Regions from separate parts of the Streptomyces sp. NPDC049687 genome, predicted to be linked through region 1. Evidence: riboswitches for the same ligand, from Rfam matches in the RefSeq annotation. Region 1 holds a riboswitch; each other region holds the start of a gene.
The links. A riboswitch is a leader RNA that binds a small molecule or an ion and turns the genes downstream of it on or off. The one in region 1 is predicted to bind cyclic di-AMP.
Positions count from the first base shown of each region.

Region 1 (5,770 bases):
CAAGGCCTTCGAGGTCCTTGGGGAGGTCCTCGCCGGACGTGCCGGAGTGCTCCGGTGCCGCCTCGGTGTCGTCCCCCTCGGTGACCTTCGCGCCCTTGGGCGGGGTGAAGTCGAAGGTGGAGGCGGCGGGCTTGGCGAAGGTGACCTCGGTGAAGCCCGCGTCCACCACGGCGGCACCGCCGCTCGCCGGGGCCAGGGTGAACTTCAGCGGCATCCCGGTCTTCGCGTCCACGGCCACGCTGATCGCGCCGACCGTGGAACCCGACTGCCTGGGCTTGATCAGCAGCTTGTAGGCGTCGCGGCCCGCGACGTGCACGGTGCCGTCGACGGTGACGGAGGTGGTGTCGTCGACCGCCTTGAGGGCGTCCTCGGTGAGGTCCTTGGGCGTGGCGGGCACGGGGGTCTCCGCGCCCTCCTTCGCGCCCTCCCCGGCGGTGGAGTGGTAGACCTCGTTGGCGGAGCTGTCGTAGCCCCAGACGTCCTTGCCGTTGTGGATGACGCTGTACTCGGCGGCGTTCTCCAGCAGCGAGAGCTTCTGCCGGTCGGGGCCGTCGGCGGCGACGCGCAGGGTGTGGGTGCCGGAGGCGAGTTCGGTGAGCCGCGCGGACGGGTCGGCGGACGATCCGTCGTCGCCGGTGGCGCCGGAGAGCAGCCCGCTCGTCAGCCCGCCCAGGTCGGGCAGGCCGAGGTCGGTGCTGATCTTCACGGTGCCGGACAGCTGCTGCACGTCCGAAGCGGCGATCTTGTCGAGGAGCTGTGGTGCGGTGATCTTCGGCAGGTCGGGGTCGCCCGCGTCGGCGAGCGCCGGGACCAGGCCTATCGTCGCCGCGGCGACTCCGATCACGGTGACCGGGACGACGTACCGCACGGCCTTGCGCCGCCCGACGCGCAGGTCGTCCGTCTCCCCGGCGCTCAGGCTGTCGTCGGATGCGTTCGGTGCCATGTGTGCCTTACCTCCGTCGTCGGCGGCGGCTGGTCAGCTCGCGTTGAACGTCCCCACCCGGTGCCGCCATTCTCACCCGAATCGGTGAGGAGTGGTGTTTTCCGTGGTTCCCATCTGACCAAATGACACACGACGAAGCGTCACCCCACGGACTCAACTCCGCGTACGCCTGCGGTATGACATGGAGTTCCGACAGCCCCCTGCGACCCGTAGGGGTAGCCCAGGGTCCGTCCCCCCGGGCTCAGCCGGCGCGGTGGACCACCGCGTCGCAGAGCCCCATCAGCGCGGCCTTCGCGTCGCACTCCGCGAGGGGCGCCAGCGCGGCCCGCGCCTCCTCGGCGTAGCGGACGGTGTCCCGGCGGGCCTGTTCCAGCGCCGGGTGGGTGCGCAGCGCGGCCACCGCTTCGGCGAGCCTCGCGTCGTCGCTGAGGTCGGAGTCGAGAAGCTCGCACAGGGCGACGTCCTCGGGCAGCGACTGCTGGGCCGCGCGCTCCCGCAGCCGCAGCACCGGCAGGGTGGGGACGCCCTCGCGCAGGTCCGTGCCGGGCGTCTTGCCCGACTCGTGGGAGTCGGAGGCGATGTCGAGGACGTCGTCGGCCAGCTGGAAGGCGACGCCCAGCCGCTCCCCGTACTGGGTCAGCACGTCCACCACCGTCTCGTCGGCGCCCGACATCATCGCGCCGAAGCGGCACGACACCGCCACCAGGGAGCCGGTCTTGCCGCCGAGGACGTCGAGGTAGTGCTCGACCGGGTCGCGGCCGTCGACCGGGCCCGCCGTCTCCAGGATCTGACCGGTGACCAGCCGCTCGAACGCCTCCGCCTGCACCCGCACCGCCTCCGGGCCGAGGTCGGCCAGGATGTGCGAGGCGCGCGCGAAGAGGAAGTCGCCGGTGAGGACGGCGAGCGAGTTTCCCCAGCGGGCGTTCGCGCTGGGCACCCCGCGCCGCACGGCCGCCTCGTCCATCACGTCGTCGTGGTACAGGGTCGCCAGATGGGTGAGCTCCACCACGACGGCCGACGGGACGACCCCGGGCGCGTACGGGTCACCGAACCGCGCCGCGAGCATCACCAGCAGCGGGCGGAACCGCTTCCCGCCGGCCCGCAGCAGGTGCTGGGCCGCCTCGGTGATGAACGGCACCTCACTCTTGGTGGCCTCGAGCAAGCCTTCCTCGACAGCCGCCAATCCGGCCTGGACATCGGCTTCCAGAGCCTGGTCCCGCACGCTCAGCCCGAACGGCTCGACGACGGTCACGAGGTGTCTCCTGTCTGCTGGTGTCTACTGCCGACTACGCGGTTTGTCGATAGGTCTCTGCGCTCACTCAAGTCAGCGTATCCGGTCATGTTTCGATCACCGCCAGCCCCCACGGTTACAGCCGGGCCTGTAACCGGGTGCCTTCTCACTGACACCCCCTTAATAACCCGTTGAGGTTATTGCCCGATTAGCACCTCTTGTGAATGCCGGTGAATTGGCTCACTCCCCCGAAAGGCGGGTTCCCCTTCACCGCGCTCCGATTCCTCGCGCCATGCAAGCGAGTTGAGGCTTTGCAACAACAAAGGATCAAGCGCCTCATAGGCCATAGATCAAGGTCAATAGGGCTTAACCGTGCATCCGCCACTTGTTCCGGACATGTGCTCTCGCATACGTTCCCGGCCTGTCGGGCGGACGCCGAATCCTGCCACCGCCCGCACACCCACCGAGAACACCACGGCAGGAGCGGGGGAACCAGGTAAGTCGCCGCACCGGACGACCCTGGACATGTTTCTGGACATGCCCAGGACATACCGGGACGGCTCGGGGTGAAGTCGCGTCCAGGAGGGCGCGGCCGGGCAGCTCCCGCCCGAACCCGACAGCTCACCTCGCAGGCGACGGAGAGGAACTTCGCCATGCCTGCTGCCGCTCAGCCCCGCCGCACCCACCGTGCCCGCCTTGCCCGCAAGCTCGCCGTCGCCGCCACCGGCGTCACCGTGCTCGCCCTCCCGCTCATCGGGGCGACCACCGCCTCCGCCGCGACCCCGGCCGTCGCCACCGCCACCAGCCTCGGCTACGCCAACAACCTCGACGGCTGGATCCGGGCGTCCCTCCAGGTCATGGCGCAGCACGGGATCCCGGGCACCTACAACGGCATCTACCGCAACGTCATCAGGGAGTCCTCGGGCAACCCGGCCGCGATCAACCTCTGGGACTCCAACGCGGCCGCCGGCACCCCGTCCAAGGGCCTGCTGCAGATCATCGACCCGACCTTCAACGCGTACCACGTGTCCGGCACGTCGTGGGACCCGTTCGACCCGGTCGCGAACCTCACCGCCTCCTGCAACTACGCGGCCGCCCGGTACGGCTCGATCGACAACGTGTTCGGCGCGTACTGATCCCCGTCCCCTGCCGGGGTTGTCACGGATAGAGACGTTCGAGGACGATGGCCACGCCGTCGTCCTCGTTCGACGTCGTCACCTCGTCGGCCACCGCCTTGAGCTCCGGATGGGCGTTGGCCATCGCGACCCCGCGGGCGGCCCAGTCGAACATGGGGATGTCGTTGGGCATGTCCCCGAAGGCGAGGGTGTCCTCGGGCCTGAGGCCCAGATGCTCGGCGGCCAGCGCCAGCCCCGTCGCCTTGGTGATCCCGCACGGCTGGAGCTCCACCGTGCCCGGCCCCGACATGGTGACCGTGGCGAGCGAACCGACCACCGCTCGGGCCGTCACCGCCAACTCGTCGTCCGACAGGGTGGGATGGCGCAGCAGCACCTTGCTGATCGGCTCGCACCACAGGTCGTCGCGCCGCTCCACGCGCAGGGCCGGCAGGGTGGGGTGCGGCATGCGGTAGCCCGGCTCGATGAGCGTCAGCCCGTCGACGCCGTCCTGGTCGACGGCCGCGTAGACCAGGCCGACCTCGGCCTCGATCTTCTCGAGAGCGGTCTCCGCGAGTTCCCGGTCCAGGGTGACCGACCACAGCAGACGGTCCGCGCCGACGTCGTACAACTGCGCGCCCTGCCCGCACACCGCGAGCCCCCTGCTGTGCAGGCGGTCGAGCAAGGGGCGTACGCGGGGCGCCGGCCGGCCCGTCACGACCAGGTGGCGTGCGCCGGCGGCCGCCACCCGCGCGAGCGCGTCGAGCGACCGGTCGGAGAACGTGTCGTCGCCGCGCAGCAGCGTTCCGTCCAGGTCGGTGGCGATGAGGGAGTACGCGGTGCGCTCGGCATATGCGGTGGGTGCGGCCATGATCAGAGAATACGGATCCCGCACCCGCCGGACTCGACGCGCACCGGACCAGGTCGGAGTCCGGTCCTCTTGTGTCAACTCCCCTTCCTTTGTTGACCGATAGCGGGAGTTATCGCGGGAGTTCCCAGGGGTCGAAGCGGTCGGCCACCGCGTCCCGGAGCACGCCCCGGCATCCTCTGAGACAGGGCGGCCACCGAAAGGATGAAAATCCTTTCGTCATGCCGGCTCGGGGGTCGGCCCTGGAAGGGATAACGCGTCACCCCACGACGCCGCCCTTGGAGCAGCCATGCCGGAGAATCGTCACAGAACCCGCCTGACTGCTCTGACCTGCGGTATCACCGTTCTCGGGGCGAGCGTCCTGACCGGGACGGGGACGTCGCGGGCCGTCGCGCAGGCGCCGACCTGTTTCGGGCGGCCGGCGACGACCACGGGCACCACCGGGACGCCCGGCCCTGACGTGATCATCGGCACCCCGGGCGCAGACGTCCTCGACGGCCTCGGCGGCAACGACCTGATCTGCGGTCTCGGCGGGGACGACCGTCTCGTCGGCGGTCCGGGCAACGACTCCCTCGACGGCGGCGACGGCGACGACGCCCTGGACGGCGACACCTACCGCACGACCGGGCCCGCCCTCGGTCTCACCGGCGAGGACCGGCTGTTCGGCGGCGCCGGGAGCGACAGCCTGGTCGGCGACAACCACGCGCAGCAGGGCACCGCCACCGGCGCCTCGGCCGACTTCCTCTCCGGCGGCCCCGACGACGACACCCTGATCGGTGACGGCAGGGGCGACATCGCCTCCGGCGGCGCGAACGACCTGCTCCAGGGCGACGACGGCGACGACGGCCTCATCGGGGACTCCGTGGGCTTCTACGACGTCTCGGGGGCCGGCGACGACATCCTCCTGGAGGGTCCCGGGCCCTTCGGCGACGCGACCGGCGACAGCATCTCGATCCTGGGCGACGCGAGCGGCGCCGGCGGCGACGACGTCCTGGACCTCGGCGCGGACGGCGGCACGATCGCGACCGGCGACCACTCCGCCGCCTGGGGCACCGCCACCGGCTCCGGCGACGACCGGATCACCGGGGGCGAGTCGGGCGAGTTCCTCCTGGTCGGCGACAGCTCCCTGGGCGACTCCACCGGGGCGACCGCCGGACGTGACGTCATCCAGGGGCGCGGCGGCGACGACCAGCTGTTCGGCGACAACGTCGACCAGAACGGCCAGAGCGTCCCCGGCGCCGGCGGCTCCGACTCCCTCCACGCGGGCGCCGGTGACGACGTCCTCCGGGGCGGACCCGCCCCCGACTTCCTCAACGGCAGCAGCGGCACGGACGACTGCGACGGTGAGGCGGGGTTCGACATCGAGATCGCCTGCGAGATCTGAACCGCCGACGACTGAGCGATCCGACCGGCGAAACGGCTTTCTCCCGCATCGCCGGGTTAAGACCGGTTAAAGGCCTCTGCACCGATTGGCAACAACATGCTCCGCTACCTACCGCACGCCCGGTCTGGGGCGGTACCGTCCCTGTGTCCAGGGGGGACTTGATCGGGGGGTCAGGTTGAGCAGTGGGCGTATCCGTGTGCTGAGGCCGGAGGATCTCGGCGAGGGGGAACGG
Region 1 is NZ_JBITLN010000005.1:453,915-459,684, forward strand. Features, by position in the region: gene ACIBVL_RS19160 (outer membrane lipoprotein carrier protein LolA) at 1-943, opposite strand, end outside; gene ACIBVL_RS19165 (polyprenyl synthetase family protein) at 1,185-2,195, opposite strand; cyclic di-AMP (ydaO/yuaA leader) riboswitch at 2,598-2,824, shown strand; gene ACIBVL_RS19170 (transglycosylase SLT domain-containing protein) at 2,828-3,310, shown strand; gene ACIBVL_RS19175 (HAD family hydrolase) at 3,333-4,157, opposite strand; gene ACIBVL_RS19180 (calcium-binding protein) at 4,444-5,538, shown strand; gene ACIBVL_RS19185 (GNAT family N-acetyltransferase) at 5,714-5,770, shown strand, end outside.

Region 2 (5,770 bases), 230 kb from region 1:
AACCGGTCGCCGCCAACAACAAGCTGGACTCCCAGCTCGAGACCCTCAGCGCCGAGGCCGACGACTTCGCCGACCGGGCCAGCCGGACGCAGGAGCGCATCGACCTCAAGGCGCAGCAGGAGGCCGAGCAGAAGAAGGCGGCGGCGGAGGCGGCCCGCAAGGAGCGGCTGCGCCCGAAGTACGCCCTCCCGGTCGCCCAACGCGGGCTCAGCGCCTACTTCGGCCAGGCCGGCGTCAACTGGATGTCCCAGCACACCGGCATCGACTTCCCGGTCTCCTACGGCACCACCGTGATGGCCGCCACCGACGGCACCGTACGGACGCAGTGGAACAGCGCCTACGGCAACATGCTGATCGTGACGGCGAAGGACGGCACGGAGACCTGGTACTGCCACCTCTCCAGCTACCGCGTCGCCTCCGGTACGACGGTGAAGGCCGGCGACCCGATCGCCTACTCCGGCAACTCGGGCAACTCCACCGGCCCGCACCTGCACTTCGAGGTCCGGCCGGCCGGAAGCTCCCCGATAGACCCGCTGCCGTGGCTGCGCAGCCACGGGCTCGACCCGACGTAGCACCGCGACCGCCGCACCCTGAGCCCCCGTTGCGCGAGCGGGGGCTCCCCTCGTGCGGCTACAGCTTCTCCACCGGTGCGTACCGCAGCAGCAGCCGCTTGGGCTTGGTGTCGCCGAAGTCGATCGTCGCCTCCGCGTTCGCTCCCGTGCCCTTCACTCCGACCACCGTGCCGAGCCCGAACTGGTCGTGCGTGACGCGGTCGCCGACGGCCAGCGAGACCACCGGCTTCTCCGCCGCCGCCCGGCGCGTCGCGAACCCGGAGGCACCGGCGGCCGAGGAGCGCGAGCGGGACGAGGACAGCGAGGCCGCCACCCCGGAGACCGGACCGGAGGACACGGGCGCGGTCGCCCCGGTCCGCTTCCAGTCCACATGCGTCGCCGGGATCTCCTCCAGGAACCGGGAGGGCGGGTTGTACGACGGCTGCCCCCAGGCACTGCGCAGCGACGAACGGGTGAGATACAGCCGTTCCCGCGCGCGCGTGATGCCCACGTACGCGAGCCGGCGCTCCTCCTCCAGTTCCTTGGCCTGGCCGAGGGCGCGCATGTGCGGGAACACGCCGTCCTCCATGCCGGTGAGGAAGACGACCGGGAACTCCAGGCCCTTGGCGGTGTGCAGGGTCATCAGGGTGATGACGCCGGAGCCGTCCTCGTCCTCGTCGGGGATCTGGTCGGAGTCGGCGACGAGCGCGACCCTCTCCAGGAAGTCGGCGAGTGAGCCGGACGTCTCGCCCTCGCCGGACTCCTGCTCGAACTCCAGGGCCACGGCGGCGAGTTCCTGGAGGTTCTCGATCCGCGTCTCGTCCTGCGGGTCGGTGGAGGCCTGCAACTCGGCGAGGTAGCCGGTGCGTTCCAGCACGGCCTCCAGCACGGTCGCGGGGCCCGCGCCGGACTCGACGATCGTACGGAGTTCCTCCATCAGCGCGTTGAACCGCTTCACGGCGTTCGTCGACCGCGCGGCCATGCCGTACGCCTCGTCGACGCGCTTCAGCGCCTGCGCGAAGCTGATCTTCTCCCGCTGCGAGAGGGCGTCGATCATCGCCTCGGCGCGGTCGCCGATGCCGCGCTTGGGGACGTTGAGGATCCGGCGCAGCGGGACGGAGTCCTCCGGGTTGGCGAGGACACGCAGGTAGGCCAGGACGTCCCGGACCTCCTTGCGCTCGTAGAAGCGGACACCGCCGACGACCTTGTACGGCAGGCCGACGCGGATGAAGACCTCTTCGAAGACACGGGACTGGGCGTTGGTGCGGTAGAAGACGGCGACATCGCCGGCCTTGGCGTCGCCCGCGTCCGTGAGGCGGTCTATCTCGTCGGCGACGAACTGGGCCTCGTCGTGCTCGGTGTCGGCGACATAGCCGGTGATGCGCGCGCCCGCGCCCGCGTTGGTCCACAGGTTCTTGGGGCGGCGGGACTCATTGCGCTCGATGACCGCGTTGGCCGCGCTCAGAATGGTCTGCGTCGAGCGGTAGTTCTGCTCGAGGAGGATCGTCGTCGCGTCCGGGTAGTCCTCCTCGAACTGGAGGATGTTGCGGATCGTGGCGCCCCGGAAGGCGTAGATCGACTGGTCGGCGTCACCCACGACGCACAGCTCGGCGGGTGGCACGTCGTAGTCGCCGGGCGGTACGTCGACCGGGTGCTCGGAGGTGCCGACCAGCTCCCTGACCAGGGCGTACTGGGCGTGGTTGGTGTCCTGGTACTCGTCGACCAGGACGTGCCGGAAGCGGCGGCGGTAGTGCTCGGCGACGTCCGGGAAGGCGCGCAGCAGATTGACCGTCGTCATGATCAGGTCGTCGAAGTCGAGGGCGTTCGCCTCGCGCAGCCGCGACTGGTACATGGCGTAGGCCTGGGCGAGGGTCTTCTCGAAGCCGTCGGTGGCCTGGGCGGCGAAGTCCTCCTCGTCGATCAGCTCGTTCTTCAGGTTGCTGATCTTGGCACTGAAGGACTTCGGCGGAAAGCGCTTGGGGTCGAGGTCGAGGTCGCGGCAGACCAGGGCCATCAGGCGCTTGGAGTCGGCGGCGTCGTAGATCGAGAAGGAGGAGGTGAAGCCCAGCTTCTTGCTCTCCCTGCGCAGGATGCGCACGCACGCGCTGTGGAAGGTCATCACCCACATCGCGTTCGCGCGCGGGCCGACGAGCTGCTCGACGCGCTCCTTCATCTCACCCGCGGCCTTGTTGGTGAAGGTGATCGCGAGGATCTGGCCCGGGTGCACGCCGCGCTCGGCGAGGAGGTGGGCGATGCGGTGGGTGAGCACGCGCGTCTTGCCGGAGCCGGCGCCGGCGACGATGAGCAGGGGGGTGCCGGCGTGGACGACGGCCGCGCGCTGGTTGTCGTTCAGCCCCTCGAGGAGTGCCGCCGTGTCGATCGCCGGGCGCGCGGCGCCGTCGCGATAGTAGGCGTCCCGGTCCGGTGGCACGTCGAACTTCCCGCCGAACAGATCGTCCGGAACCGATTCCGGAGTGTGATCGTCCTCGGGCGGTGGCGGGGGTTCCTCCCCGTGGCCGCGGGGGCCCTGGAGGTCCGCCAGGAAGCTGTCGTCAAAGAGGCTGCTCATCGCTCTCCGAGTCTAGGGTGCCCCACCGACAACGCGGACGCCGTCCCGGGAACATCCCCCGCCCTCACCTTCCGAGGCGGCCCTATCACAGCACGTGACCCCGCGTACGGGCTTTGCTCAAGGTAACGAAAATGTACCGGGCATATCGCCCATCAACCTTCACAGGGGCCACACCAGTTGGCTACCGTGCCGGGCAGGCCCTACGGATCCCCACCGGCGAACCTCGCCGGGCCGCACGGCCTCCGCCGAGTCCGGTGCGCCCCTGTGCGGCAGCCGGAGCCGGGGACCCACCGAACCCCTGGGGTGAATCGGCCCGCCTCCCCTCCCGGGACGGGCCGTAGGGCGCCCTTCCGAACCATCCGCCCGAACCCGACAGCTAACCCGGTAGGCGGACGATGGAAGGAGTCGCCTCTCTTGGCGTCGCAGCACCGCAAGCCGCGCTTCCCGGGCACACGCGTGGCAGGCATACGCACCCCCGCTCTCGCCACCGCCGCCCTCACGTCCGTGGCCCTGCTCTCCCAGTCGGCGAACGCCGCCCCGTCCGACGACGGCAGGCCGAGCCTGGAGGAGGTCGAGAAGAAGGTCGACGACCTCTACCGCCAGGCGGAGTCGGCGACCGAGAAGTACAACGCCGCCAAGGAGCAGACGACCAAGCAGCGCAAGCGTGTGGACGGCCTCCTGGACGACGTGGCCCAGCGCACCCAGAAACTCAACGAGGCACGTGAGGAGCTGGGTTCCTTCGCCGCCGCCCAGTACCGCACCGGCTCCTCCGCGCCCGACACGGCGACCTTCCTGCTCGCGGACTCCCCGCAGGACTACTTCGACCGGACGCAGCTGATGAGTCGGCTGACCGACCGCCAGAAGGGCGCGGTCGACGACTACGTCACCGAGCAGTCGGCGACGATGAAGAAGCGGCAGGAGGCCGCCGAGAGCCTCGCCACGCTCACCGACACGCAGAGCGACCTGAAGACCGCCAAGGCGACCGTCCAGAAGAAGCTCAGCGCGGCGCGCGAGCTGCTGTCGCAGCTGACCGCCCAGGAGAAGGCGCGGCTGGCGGAGATCGAGAAGCAGAAGCAGGAGGAGGCCGCGCGCCAGGCGGCGGAGCTCGCCCGGCAGCAGGCCGCCGAACAGACCGCCCAGCAGCAGAGCGCCGACTCCTCGGGGACCGCCGGCTCCTCGTCGTCCACGACGGACTCCTCGTACGCCACCAAGGCCCAGAAGGCCCTCGCCTTCGCCCGCGCACAGATCGGCAAGCCGTACGTCTGGGGCGCGACCGGCCCCGACTCCTACGACTGTTCCGGCCTCACGCAGGCCGCCTGGAAGGCGGCGGGCGTCACCCTCCCGCGCACCACCTACGACCAGGTGAACGCCGGCACCACCGTCTCCCTCGCCGACGCCCAGCCCGGCGACCTGGTCTTCTTCTACGACGACGTCAGCCACGTCGGCATCTACATCGGCAACGGCATGATGATCCACGCCCCGAAGCCGGGCGCGTACGTCCGCGAGGAGTCGATCTACTACGACGGCGAGTCGGGCATCCACAGCGTGGTCCGCCCGGCCTGAGGCACCGGTCGGCACGACCGGCCCGAGGCGCCCGCGCGGTGCACCCGGCCGAGGCGGGCGCGCCGGCCACGCACGCGCGTGGGCCGTTTTCTGTAGCTACGCGCGCGTACGGCCCGCGTGTGCCCCCCCCGCAACGAGCCGCTCGCCACGGCGGGTGGGGGCGCCCCCTCTGGGGGAGCGTGCCGGGCGTCGCGACGGGGCGAACGTTGCCTGCCCTGCCGCGGCACTAGCATCGGCCCCATGCCCGGCTCCTCCTCCCGTCGCGCCCGGTGGGCGCAGCGTCCGCCGGCGGCCGGCGCCGCCGTGCTGGCGACCGGCATCCTGTCGGTCGGACTGCAGTCGGCCGGGTACGGCGTCCTGTCCCGCGTCGCCCTGGCGCTGGCGGGCGCCGCCTGGGTGGCGCTGGGCGCGGACTTCGTCGTACGGCTGGTGCGGGAGCGCGAGCGGTGGTCGGCGGAGGCGGGTGCGCCGGGCGGACTGACCGCCGTGGCCGCCACGACCGTGCTCGGCACGCGGGTCTCGGCGCTCGGCCGGCAGAGCCTCGCCTGGGCGTTGCTGGCCCTGTCGGCGGTGCTCTGGCCGGTGCTGATGGCAGGAGTCGTACGGCATGTCGTACGGCACGTGGTGGGGCACCTGGGGCGGATGCGCGGGGACGTGTTCCTGTGCTGCGTGGCCACCCAGGGGCTCGCGGTGCTGGGCGCGACGCTCGCCAAGGCGGAGGCGGTGGCCTGGCCGGCGCACACCGCGCTGGTGCTGTTCTGGCTGGGGCTGCTGCTCTACGTGCCGATGCCGGCCCTGTTCGACTGGCGGCAACTGACCGAGGGCGCCGGGGACCAGTGGGTTGCGGGCGGGGCGCCGGCCGTCTCGGCGCTCGCGGGGGCGAGTCTCATCACCGCCGACCGCGGGGAGCTCTACCTGTGGAGCGCCGACGACAGGGGCGTTCTGCGGGTGGTGACCGCCGCGCTGCTGGTGCTCGCGCTGTGCTGGTACGCCGTTCTGCTCGTCGCGGAGGTACTCCGTCCGCGACCGCGCTACGACGTGCGGCGGTGGGCGACGGTGTTCCCGATGGGGATGACGGCGGTGGCGA
Region 2 is NZ_JBITLN010000005.1:227,602-233,371, forward strand. Features, by position in the region: gene ACIBVL_RS18075 (M23 family metallopeptidase) at 1-572, shown strand, start outside; gene pcrA (DNA helicase PcrA) at 631-3,120, opposite strand; cyclic di-AMP (ydaO/yuaA leader) riboswitch at 3,354-3,527, shown strand; gene ACIBVL_RS18085 (NlpC/P60 family protein) at 3,535-4,683, shown strand; gene ACIBVL_RS18090 (tellurite resistance/C4-dicarboxylate transporter family protein) at 4,924-5,770, shown strand, end outside.
Region 2: it holds a riboswitch for cyclic di-AMP, as region 1 does, so the genes downstream of both, ACIBVL_RS18085 (NlpC/P60 family protein) here and ACIBVL_RS19170 (transglycosylase SLT domain-containing protein) in region 1, are expected to answer to the same signal.

Region 3 (5,770 bases), on a different contig from region 1:
GGCCTTCATCCTTCTGTTCGCCGGCTTCGAGACGACCGTCAATCTGATCGGCAACGGCACCTATGCCCTCCTCACCCACCCCGGTCAGCGCAATCGGCTCCAGCAGGCCCTGGCAGCGGGCGACCGCGGCCTCCTGGAGACCGGCGTGGAGGAACTCCTCCGCTATGACGGCCCCGTCGAACTCGCCACCTGGCGCTTCGCGACCCGGCCGCTCACCATCGGCGGGCAGCACATCGCCCAGGGCGACCCCGTCCTCGTCGTCCTCGCCGCCGCCGACCGCGACCCCGCACGTTTCGCCGACCCCGACACCCTCGACCTCTCCCGCCGCGACAACCAGCACCTCGGCTACGGCCACGGCATCCACTACTGTCTCGGCGCCCCCCTCGCCCGTCTGGAGGGCCAGACCGCCCTCGCCACCCTCCTCACCCGCCTCCCCGACCTCCGACTCGCCGCCGATCCGGCGGAGTTGAGGTGGCGCGGCGGGCTCATCATGCGCGGACTGCGCACACTGCCCGTGGAGTTCGCTCCAGCCCGTAGCTGATCGATCGCCGACCGATACCTGACGGTATGTCAGTCGAACTGTGACCATCCGGCGGAGTAAAGGTGACCGATCCTCAAGCCTGTGATCTTCACGTGATCTGCGCGGCATTAACTTGTGACAAGTGATCGTCTGCCGATACGTTCACTCGTCAGCGCGGCGAACCCGTGTGCTCGCACCGCCCGCCGCGCCGGTTGCTGCTGTCCAGAGAAAGGCCCCCGCATGCTCTCCGGGAACGGTCGTCACCGTCGCCCCCGCCAGGCCCCGGCGCTCCTCGTCGCGGCCGGAGTGACCGGCTCGGCCATCGCCATCCCGCTGTTCGCCGCGGGCGGCGCGAGCGCTGCCGACGGCACGGTGTGGGACAAGGTGGCGCAGTGCGAGACCGGCGGCTCCTGGAGTGCCGACGAGGGTGACGGCGAGTACGGCGGCCTGAGCCTCACGCAGAAGGAATGGGAGACGTACGGCGGACTCGACTATGCCGCGAGCCCCGATCTGGCCAGCCGTAACCAGCAGATAGCCGTCGCCCAGAAGCTCCTCGAGAAGGAGGGCGTCGGCGCCTGGGGCACCTGCGGGCTGACGTCCGGACTCACCAAGGAGAACGGCGCGCTGGACGTCGACACCGGAGTGGCGGACGGCGAGTCCGACTCGTCCGTGTCATCCGGATTGTCCGACCTTTCCAAGGGGGCGTCCTCCGACTCCGGCAGCTCGAGCGGATCCGGTGCCTCCGACGGCTCGGACGCCGGCACCTCCGACTCGCCAGGGAATGCGCCGAGTTCATCCCCCGAGTCCACTTCGTCCCCTTCCTCCTCGGCTGCGAACGAGTCCGGCAAATCGGACTCCTCCACCGGCGACCAGGGGAGTGCGGGGCCGAAGGACGTCTCGCCCACGGTAATCCCAGAAGTGGATGACTCGGACAATTCCGCCCAGGGTGAGGGTTCTTGGAGCCTCGTCGACACCGGCTCCCTCGGCTCGGGCCGTCATCGCGGCGCCACCGCCGACGAGACCCTGGCGGCGGACACCTCCACCACCTCCTCCGGCCGTCACGCGGTGAGCACCTACACGGTGCAGGAGGGCGACACGCTCGCCTCCATCGCCGACTCCCTTGACCTCGACGGCGGATGGCGCGCGCTCTACGCCGAGAACAGGGACCTCATCGGCGCCGATCCGAGCGCCATCGTCCCCGGTCAGACCCTCGACACAGGCATCCAATAGGGCGGGAACACGCCGAAAACGGCCAGGAGTTCACGCCCCATTTCGCGCCGAATGTCCGGTTTGGCGAAAGTGTGGGATGAGTCTCAGAAGCCCTGATCGTCTTTGAAATTCGGCGGATCGCGTGTCTACGGTCAGGACCGCTCGGCAATCCGAGCCCCGGCCGTCGCAACGCCGAATCCTGCCAGCGGCAGCCCGGGAACAGTCGTCGCGTCAAGCGCCGTAGGCAGGAGCGGGGGACCCAAGGTAAGTGCCGGGCCCGGTGGTTGACCGCCGGAACCGGCTCGGGGTGAAGCCGCGCACCGTGAGGTGTGCGGCCGGGCAACTCAACCGGCCCGAACCCGACAGCTCACCTCGCAGGCGTCGGTGAGGGGATCCACCATGCTGTTTTCCGGCAAGGGCAAGCACCGTCGTCCGTCCAAGGCCACCCGGGCCGCCGCGCTCGCCGGTGTCACCGGTGTCGCCATCGCCGCCCCGCTGATGGCGGCCGGCAACGCCTCCGCCGCCACCGCCTCCGAGTGGGACGCGGTCGCCCAGTGCGAGTCCGGCGGCAACTGGTCCATCAACACCGGCAACGGCTACTACGGCGGCCTCCAGTTCTCCGCCTCCACCTGGGCCGCGTACGGCGGCACCCAGTACGCCGCCCAGGCCAACCAGGCCAGCAAGTCGCAGCAGATCGCCGTCGCCGAGAAGGTCCTCGCCTCCCAGGGCAAGGGCGCCTGGCCGGTCTGCGGCAAGGGTCTGTCCAGCGCCTCCTACGACGGCGGCAGCGCCTCGTCGGGCTCCGGCGGCTCCTCCTCGTCGAGCAGCGGCACCACCACGCGTTCGACCGAGCAGCAGGGCGCCTCCCGCTCCGCCGAGCGCCCGGCCGCCCCCAAGAGCCAGAAGACGGTCACCACTCCGACCGGCAAGAAGGTCAAGAAGGGTGACGGCGAGTACAAGGTCGTCAAGGGCGACACCCTCAGCTCCATCGCCGAGAAGCACGACGTCAAGGGCGGCTGGCAGAAGCTGTTCCAGCTGAACAAGGACATCGTCGAGGTCGCCGACCTCATCTACCCGGGCCAGCAACTGCACCTGAAGTGACACCCTGCTCCCAGCGAGGCCACAGCACCCCCACAGGTCGGCCCCGCACACTGAAGACCTCGTGAGGGACACCCCCCCCGTCCCCACGAGCTCCCCGCCCCGGTGCGTGTTCCCCCGTACGCACCGGGGCGGGGTTTTCTTTGCCCTCTGTTCGCCGGCTCTCCCTGGACGGTCTTTGTTCCGGCCAGAAACAATGTGTACCGTCTGTCTGTCCACGGGACGGTCGGTCGGCTGCCGACGCCCCGAAGACGGTTAGGCTCTAGTCGCAAGGCCCACGTGGCCCCGCACAACCAGCGTCACATCCCAAGAAGGAGATGCTCGTGCCGTCCATCGACGTCGTCGTAGCCCGGGAAATCCTGGACTCCCGAGGCAACCCCACGGTCGAGGTCGAGGTCGGCCTCGACGACGGCAGCACGGGTCGTGCCGCCGTCCCGTCCGGCGCCTCCACGGGCGCCTTCGAGGCCATCGAGCTCCGCGACGGTGACCCCAACCGCTACCAGGGCAAGGGTGTCGAGAAGGCCGTCCTCGCCGTCATCGAGCAGATCGGCCCGGAGCTGGTCGGCTACGACGCCACCGAGCAGCGCCTGATCGACCAGGCCATGTTCGACCTGGACGCCACCGACAACAAGGGCTCCCTCGGCGCCAACGCCATCCTCGGCGTCTCCCTCGCCGTCGCCCACGCCGCCTCCGAGGCCAGCGACCTCCCGCTCTTCCGCTACCTGGGCGGCCCCAACGCGCACCTGCTGCCGGTGCCGATGATGAACATCCTGAACGGCGGCTCGCACGCCGACTCCAACGTGGACATCCAGGAGTTCATGATCGCCCCGATCGGCGCGGAGTCCTTCTCCGAGGCGCTGCGCTGGGGCACCGAGGTCTACCACACCCTCAAGAAGGTGCTGAAGGGCCGCGGCCTGTCCACCGGCCTCGGCGACGAGGGCGGCTTCGCCCCGAACCTCGGCTCCAACCGTGAGGCCCTCGACCTCATCCTCGAGGCCGTCAAGGAAGCCGGCTACGCGCCCGGCGAGCAGATCGCCCTGGCGCTCGACGTCGCCGCCTCCGAGTTCTACAAGGACGGCAAGTACCTCTTCGAGGGCAAGGAGCGCTCCGCCGCCGAGATGACGGAGTACTACGAGGAGCTCGTGGCGGCCTATCCGCTCGTCTCCATCGAGGACCCGCTGTTCGAGGACGACTGGGCCGGCTGGAAGGTCATCACCGACAAGCTCGGCGACAAGGTCCAGCTCGTCGGCGACGACCTGTTCGTCACCAACCCCGAGCGCCTCGCCCGCGGCATCGAGGAGGGCACCGCCAACGCCCTGCTCGTCAAGGTCAACCAGATCGGCTCGCTGACCGAGACCCTGGACGCCGTCGAGCTCGCCCAGCGCAACGGCTTCAAGTGCATGATGTCGCACCGTTCCGGCGAGACCGAGGACGTCACCATCGCCGACCTGGCCGTCGCCACCAACTGCGGCCAGATCAAGACCGGCGCCCCGGCCCGCTCCGAGCGCGTCGCCAAGTACAACCAGCTGCTGCGCATCGAGGAGATCCTCGACGACGCGGCCGTGTACGCGGGCCGCTCCGCCTTCCCCCGCTTCAAGGGCTGACCCCTGAGCGGGCCCCAGCGGGCCAAGGCTTAGCCAGTCGTACGTACGTCCCCGTACCCGGTCCCGTACCGTGTGCGGGGACGTACGCGCGTGTGAAACGTGAAAGGGGAGGCGGAGAGCCGATGGCCGTCAAGGACCGGGACCGTTTCTCCACCGCGACCAGGCTGCGGCTGCTCGGCGAACAGACGGCGGCCCGGGTCTACCGGTCCCAGACCAGACGCCAGGCCCGCCGTTCCCGTCTCACCGGCCGCGCCGCCCTCCTCGCGCTGGTCCTGTGCACCCTGATCGTGGCCCTGGCCTACCCGATGCGGCAGTACGTCTCCCAGCGCGCCGACATCGCCGACCTGGAGCGCGAGAAGGAACAGGCCGCCAGGCGGGTCGAGCAGCTGCGCGACCTCAAGGCACGCTGGCAGGACGACGCGTACGCCGAGCAGCAGATCCGGCAGCGGCTGCACTATGTGATGCCGGGGGAGACCGGTTACGTCGTGATCGACCCGGACGCGGCCAAGCAGTCCCGCGCCGACCTCGGGGCGGCCGACCGCCCCTGGTACTCGAACGTCTGGGACGGCGTCGACAAGGCCGACGCCTCCGACCAGTGAGACCGTGCACTGAGAAAGACAGGTATGGAAACAGTTCCGCCGACCACCCCGCGCACCGAGCCCACCGACGCGGATGTCGAGGCCTTCAAGCAGCAGCTCGGCCGTCCGCCGCGCGGACTGCGCGCGATCGCGCACCGGTGCCCGTGCGGCCAGCCGGACGTCGTCGAGACGGCCCCCCGCCTGCCCGACGGCACCCCCTTCCCCACGCTGTACTACCTGACGTGCCCGAAGGCCAACTCGGCGATCGGCACGCTCGAGGCGAACGGCGTGATGAAGGAGATGACCGATCGGCTGGCGAGTGACCCGGAGCTGGCCGCGGCCTACCGCGCCGCGCACGAGGACTACATCCGGCGCCGGGACGAGATCGAGGAGCTGAAGGGCTTCCCGAGCGCCGGCGGCATGCCGGACCGGGTGAAGTGCCTGCACGTCCTCGTGGCGCACTCCCTGGCCGCCGGCCCGGGTGTGAACCCGCTCGGCGACGAGGCGCTCGCCATGCTGCCCGAGTGGTGGCGCAAGGGCACCTGCGTGACGCTGCCGCCGCGGACCCCCGCACAGGAGGACGCCCAGTGACCCGGGTCGCCGCCATCGACTGCGGTACGAACTCCATCCGGCTCCTCGTCGCCGACGCCGACCCGGACTCCGGTGAACTGGTCGAGCTGGACCGCCGTATGACGATCGTCCGCCTCGGTCAGGGTGTGGACCGCACCGGCCGACTGGCCCCCGAGGCGCTGGAGCGGACC
Region 3 is NZ_JBITLN010000007.1:93,367-99,136, reverse strand. Features, by position in the region: gene ACIBVL_RS22145 (cytochrome P450) at 1-541, shown strand, start outside; gene ACIBVL_RS22140 (transglycosylase family protein) at 761-1,750, shown strand; cyclic di-AMP (ydaO/yuaA leader) riboswitch at 1,956-2,125, shown strand; gene ACIBVL_RS22135 (transglycosylase family protein) at 2,129-2,830, shown strand; gene eno (phosphopyruvate hydratase) at 3,145-4,431, shown strand; gene ACIBVL_RS22125 (septum formation initiator family protein) at 4,554-5,030, shown strand; gene ACIBVL_RS22120 (DUF501 domain-containing protein) at 5,055-5,600, shown strand; gene ACIBVL_RS22115 (exopolyphosphatase) at 5,597-5,770, shown strand, end outside.
Region 3: it holds a riboswitch for cyclic di-AMP, as region 1 does, so the genes downstream of both, ACIBVL_RS22135 (transglycosylase family protein) here and ACIBVL_RS19170 (transglycosylase SLT domain-containing protein) in region 1, are expected to answer to the same signal.

Region 4 (5,770 bases), on a different contig from region 1:
CGGCCCCGGCCGGAGCGGGACCCCGGGCCTCAGCCCACGCTCAGCTCCGTCAGCCGGCCCAGCGGCAGCGTGTGCTGGGTCGTCAGGACCTTGGCGCGCAGGTAGCGGACGTTGTGCGGGGTCGTGAAGACGCCGGTCGGAACACGGTCGTTGACGTCGATGCCCAGCCCCCGCAGCTGGTCCGCCTTGTCGGGGTTGTTGGACAGCAGGTCCAGGGTGGTGACGCCCAGGGCGCGCAGCATCTGGGCGGCGGCCGTGTAGTCGCGGGCGTCCTCGGGCAGTCCGAGGGCCGCGTTCGCCTCGTAGGTGTCCAGGCCCTGGTCCTGGAGGGCGTACGCGTCGAGCTTGTTGTAGAGGCCGATGCCGCGACCCTCCTGGCGGAGGTACAGCAGGATGCCGCCGGTTTCCGCTATCCGCTCGACCGCCTCGCGCAGCTGCGGGCCGCAGTCGCAGCGGGCGGAGCCGAAGACGTCGCCCGTGAGGCACTCGGAGTGCAGCCGGACCAGCGGGACGGTGCCGGGGGCCGGTTCGCCGAGGACGACGGCGACGTGCTCCTGTCCGTCTGCCAGGCCGTGGAAGGTGACGACCTCGGCGTCGACGGAGTAGCCGTCGTGGAAGCGCAGCGGTACCCGGACGCGGGCGCGCTGGGTGGCGGCAGGGGTGTCGGGCATGCGGGTCTCCCGGGGCGAGTGGGGCGGTGCGGACATCTGCTTCAGATTTGAAGCAGCGTGTCGAGCGAGACCCTACCCTATGCTTTAAATTTGAAGCAACTGGTTTGTGGCCCGGCTCACGAGGTCCCGGAGCAGGGCGAGGAGCGCCGCCGCCACGGCAGTTCCTCGGGTGCCGCCTCGCCGTCGTCCTGGAACCCCCGCGCCACCTGCGTGAAGATCTCCTCCAGCTGCCGCACCTGCTCGGAGGTGAGCCGGTCGAAGAGAGCGGCGCGGACCGTGTCGACATGGCCCGGAGCCAGGCGCTCCAGGACCGCCATGCCCTCCTCCGTCAGGACGGCGACGCTTCCGCGCTTGTCCCAGCGGCAGTCCTCGCGCCGCAGCAGCCCGTCCTTCTCCAGCCGCGTCACCGCGTACGTCAGCCGGCTGCGGGTGATCTTCAGCGTCGCCGCGAGATCGGTCATCCGCAGCCGTCGCTCCGGTGTCTCGGAGAGGTTCGCCAAGATGGAGTAGTACAGATGGGGCATGCCGGCCTCCTGCTGGAGTTGCCGGTCGATCGCGTCCTCCACGAGGAGGTAGCCGGCGACGTACGCGCGCCAGGCGCGCTGCTCCTCGGGAGTGAGCCAGCGGGTCGTCATGCGCCCAGTGTAGGTTGTTTCAAACTTGAACCAAGAACCCCCGTCGTCATCCCCGAGAGAGCCGCGTCGATGCCGTACCCGTACGTCCTCCTGTCCGCCGCCGTCTCCCTCGACGGCTACCTGGACGACACCACCCCCGAACGTCTGCTCCTCTCCAGCCCCGCCGACTTCGACCGCGTCGACGAGGTACGGGCCTCCGTCGACGCGATCCTCATCGGCGCCGGCACCATCCGTGCCGACAACCCCCGCCTGCTGGTGAACTCCGCCGCCCGCCGCGCCGCCCGCGTCGCGGTCGGACAGCCGCCGTACCCCCTCAAGGTCACCGTCAGCGGCTCCGGCGACCTCGACCCGGCCGCGAACTTCTGGCACACCGGCGGCGACAAGGTCGTCCTCACGACGGAGAAGGGCGCCGAGCGGGCCCGCGCCATCGGCATCGCCGCGGACGTCGTCCCCCTCGGCCCCGAGCTGGACTGGCGTCGGCTCCTCGAACACCTCCACGACGGGTACGGCGTCCGCCGGCTGATGGTCGAGGGCGGCGGCACGATCCACACCCAGCTGCTCCAGCAGGGCCTCGCCGACGAACTCCAGCTCGTCCTCGCCCCCCTCCTCGTCGGCGACCCGGACGCGCCCCGGCTCTTCGGCCCCGGCGCCTACCAGGGCGGACGGCTGCGCCTGACCGAGACCCGGCGGATCGAGGACGTGGTCCTCATGCGCTACGAGCCCACCGCACCCGGCACCGGCCCGCTCCCCGCCGCCGCCGACCGCCGCTGGCTGGCCCTGGCCTGCGAGCTCGCCGCCCTGTGCCCGCCCTCGCGGACCGCCTTCAGTGTCGGCGCGGTGATTGTGGCCGCCGACGGGACGGAACTGGCGCGCGGCCACTCCCGCGAGGCCGGCGACCCGGTCGTCCACGCCGAGGAGGCCGCCCTCGCGAAACTCGACCCCGCCGACCCCCGCCTGGCCGGCGCCACCGTCTACAGCAGCCTGGAGCCCTGCGCCCGCCGCTCCTCCCGTCCCCGCCCCTGCGCCCGCCTCATCCTCGACGCAGGCGTGCGCCGGGTGGTCACCGCCTGGCAGGAGCCGGACACCTTCGTGACGGCCGCCGACGGCAACGGTCTCCTGACCGCCGAGGGTGCCGGCGTGGTGGTCCTCCCGGAGTACGCGGAGCAGGCGCAGGAGCCGAACCGGCACCTGCTCGGATAACCGATGTGCTTTCCGTCCCGCTGATGGCGTACAGTGGTGTTCACCGACGCGGGGTGGAGCAGCTCGGTAGCTCGCTGGGCTCATAACCCAGAGGTCGCAGGTTCAAATCCTGTCCCCGCTACTGAAGGCCGAGAGGCGGAATCCATAAGGGTTCCGCCCCTCGGTTTTTTCTTGTCCGGTGACTGTGCCTCTGCTGTGGACTCGTCCAACTCGCCCGTTTTTCACCGCTCTTGGCGGCGAAAGTCCAGGCCAAAAATGTTGTTGATCAAGCAGAAGAGCTTGGAAAGCCGCCCCCGGGTCTATTAACGTTCGATAACGCAGCGCGGTCGTCCCAGCCGTCACAAGAGTCGGCTCCGTGCGCACGCGCCGAATCCCGCAAGGGAACCGGGGAACCACCACCTTGGGGTGAATCACGCGGAAGCCGCCGTGAACTCGCAGAGTCACGAACGGTTTACGCGCGTAGGAGACCTTCCCGCTCCGAACCCGTCAGCTAACCCGGTAGGCGACGGAAGGAAAGGAGTGCGCCCGCGTGGCGTCCAACCGGCCTGCCCCAGAAGCCCCGTTCGTACCGAGCCGGCACTCCTCCGAGACCTTCGGCTACGGCAGCTACCGCACCGACGAGGGCCCCTGGGAGGAATGGAACCCCACCGAGGAGTCCATTCGTCCGGTCCGGGGCAAGCACCGGGTCGCCAAGCAGCGCGGCGGCGGGTTCGCCCGCAGCTCCACGGTCCTCGGCGTCGGCGTGATCGCCGCCGTCAGCGCGGGCGGCATGGCCAGCGCCAACACCGGCAAGGCCCCGGTCTCCCTCTCCATGCCCGACCTGCCGGGCGTGGGTTCCCTCATCTCCGACGACGACCCCGCCCAGGACACCGCGCCGGCCCTCGTCAGTCTCGGCACCGAGGCCGACTCCGGTGACCAGAGCACGGCCGACGCCGGTGAGGCGCTGCGCAGCCGGATCATGGCGCAGGCCGAGTCGCAGCAGACCCAGGTCGCCTCCAAGGCCCAGGCCCTCGCCGAGGCCGCCGCGGCCAAGGCGGAGGCCGCCGCCGTGGCCAAGGCCGAGGAGGAGGCGGAGGCCAAGGCCGCCGCCGCGAAGGAGAAGGCCGCGCAGGCCGCCAAGGAGAAGGCCGAGGCCGCGCGCCTGGCCGAGCTGGCCAAGCAGTACACGCTGCCGACCTCCTCGTACACCATCACCTCGACCTTCGGTCAGGCCGGCTCCCTCTGGTCCTCCGGCTACCACACCGGCCTGGACTTCGCCGCACCCACCGGCACCCTCATCAAGGCCGTCCACAGCGGCACCATCACCGAGGCGGGCTGGGCCGGCTCCTACGGCTACCGCACCATCCTCACCCTGGACGACGGCACCGAGCTGTGGTTCTGCCACCAGTCGTCGATCAGCGTCAGCGTCGGCCAGAAGGTCGCCACCGGTGATGTGATCGGCCGCGTGGGCGCCACCGGCAACGTGACCGGCGCGCACCTCCACCTCGAGGTCCACCCCGGCGGCAGCGCCACCGGCATCGACCCGATGGCCTGGCTGCGCAGCAAGGGCCTCAATCCCTGAGAGACCCCGTCGGAGCGGTTCCGTTCACAGCTTCTTCGTGCAAGCTCCGGAATGGGCCGCTGCGAGGCCGTTGTTGACGTAGGACATGACTTCTCTGCGCAAGCTCGGCTCCTCCGACCTCGAGGTCTTCCCCCTGTCCCTCGGCGGCAACGTCTTCGGCTGGACCGCCGACGAGACGGCATCCTTCGCCGTCCTCGACGCCTACGCGGCCGCCGGCGGCAACTTCGTCGACACCGCCGACTCCTACTCCTCGTGGGTCGAGGGCAACAGCGGCGGCGAGTCCGAGACCCTCATCGGCAGGTGGCTGAAGAAGAGCGGCAACCGCGACGACGTCGTCATCGCCACCAAGGTCAGCCAGCACCCCGACTTCCCGGGCCTGACCGCCGCCAACATCAAGGCGGCCGCCGACGCCTCACTCCGCCGCCTCGGCACGGACCGCATCGACCTGTACTACACCCACTTCGACAAGCCCGAGGTGCCGGTCGAGGAGATCATCGGCGCCCTCGACGAACTGGTGAGGGCGGGCAAGGTGCGGCACATCGCCGCCTCCAACATCTCGCCCGAACGCCTCCAGGAGTCCCTGCAGTTCTCCGACCGCGAGGGCCTGGCCCGCTACGTCGCCCTCCAGCCGCACTACAACCTGGTCTCCCGCGACACCTACGAGGGCCCCCTCCAGGAGCTCGCCGCCCGCGCCGGGCTCGCCGCGGTCCCCTACTCCGCTCTCGCCTCCGGCTTCCTCACCGGCAAGTACCGGCCCGGTACGACGGTGCGGAGCCCGCGGTCCCCGGGCGCCGCCAAGCACCTCGAATCCGAGCGGGGCCGGCAGGTCCTCACCGCCCTGGACGAGATCGCCCGGGCCCACGACACCGAGGTCGCCACGGTCGCCCTGGCCTGGCTCGCCGCCCAGCCGACGGTGGCCGCGCCGATCGCCTCCGCGCGCACGGTCGACCAGCTGCCGGCCCTGCTGGGGGTGGCGGAGCTGGAGCTGACGGAGGAGGAGACCGGGAGGCTGACGCGGGCCTCGGCCTGAGCCACCCCCGGCTACCCCTGGTAGGGGTTGGCGACGGGATACGACCCCGCGGGATACCCGTAGCCGTAGCCGTACGCCTGCCCCGCCGGGTACGCGTACCCGGGGGCGTGCCCCTGGCCGTGCCCCTGGCCGTGCCCCTGGCCGTACCCGTAGCCCCCGTAGACCGGCCAGGGCCCGGCGGGCACCGCCACCCGTAGCGGCGGAGCCGTCATCCGGGCGGCGTGATCCAGCGCGGGCCGGGCGACGTCCTTGCGCCGCCACAGCTCGTTCAGCAACTCCCGCTCCCGTACGACGAAGTCGGCGCTCGCCCGCCCGCTGCGCCCCCGGTGCCGCAGGAACGCCAGGGAGGTCGCGTAGGCCTCGTACTCGGCCACCGCTCGCGCCGCCGGGCGGCCCAGATGCCGTTTGGCGTACTCACGGGCCAGCCGTCGGGCCCGCATCGAGCCGAGCGCGTACGGCTCGGCCGGGGTGACCCAGCCGGCGGCCGCGTAGGCGGGCAGCTCCTCGCGGACCGTGCGCAGCTCACGCTGCCTGGTCCACACCACCAGCCAGGTCAGCAGCCCGAACGCGGGCACCATGAACGCCGCGTACACCGCGAAGAACCCGAACTCGCCGAAGGTCGAGGAGCCGTTCCACAGGGCGTGCATGCCCATCGCGAGGAGCAGCCCGCACA
Region 4 is NZ_JBITLN010000003.1:925,991-931,760, forward strand. Features, by position in the region: gene ribA (GTP cyclohydrolase II) at 30-671, opposite strand; gene ACIBVL_RS14280 (MarR family winged helix-turn-helix transcriptional regulator) at 788-1,306, opposite strand; gene ACIBVL_RS14285 (dihydrofolate reductase family protein) at 1,376-2,506, shown strand; tRNA gene ACIBVL_RS14290 (tRNA-Met) at 2,554-2,627, shown strand; cyclic di-AMP (ydaO/yuaA leader) riboswitch at 2,861-3,028, shown strand; gene ACIBVL_RS14295 (M23 family metallopeptidase) at 3,036-4,067, shown strand; gene ACIBVL_RS14300 (aldo/keto reductase) at 4,153-5,097, shown strand; gene ACIBVL_RS14305 (PrsW family intramembrane metalloprotease) at 5,109-5,770, opposite strand, start outside.
Region 4: it holds a riboswitch for cyclic di-AMP, as region 1 does, so the genes downstream of both, ACIBVL_RS14295 (M23 family metallopeptidase) here and ACIBVL_RS19170 (transglycosylase SLT domain-containing protein) in region 1, are expected to answer to the same signal.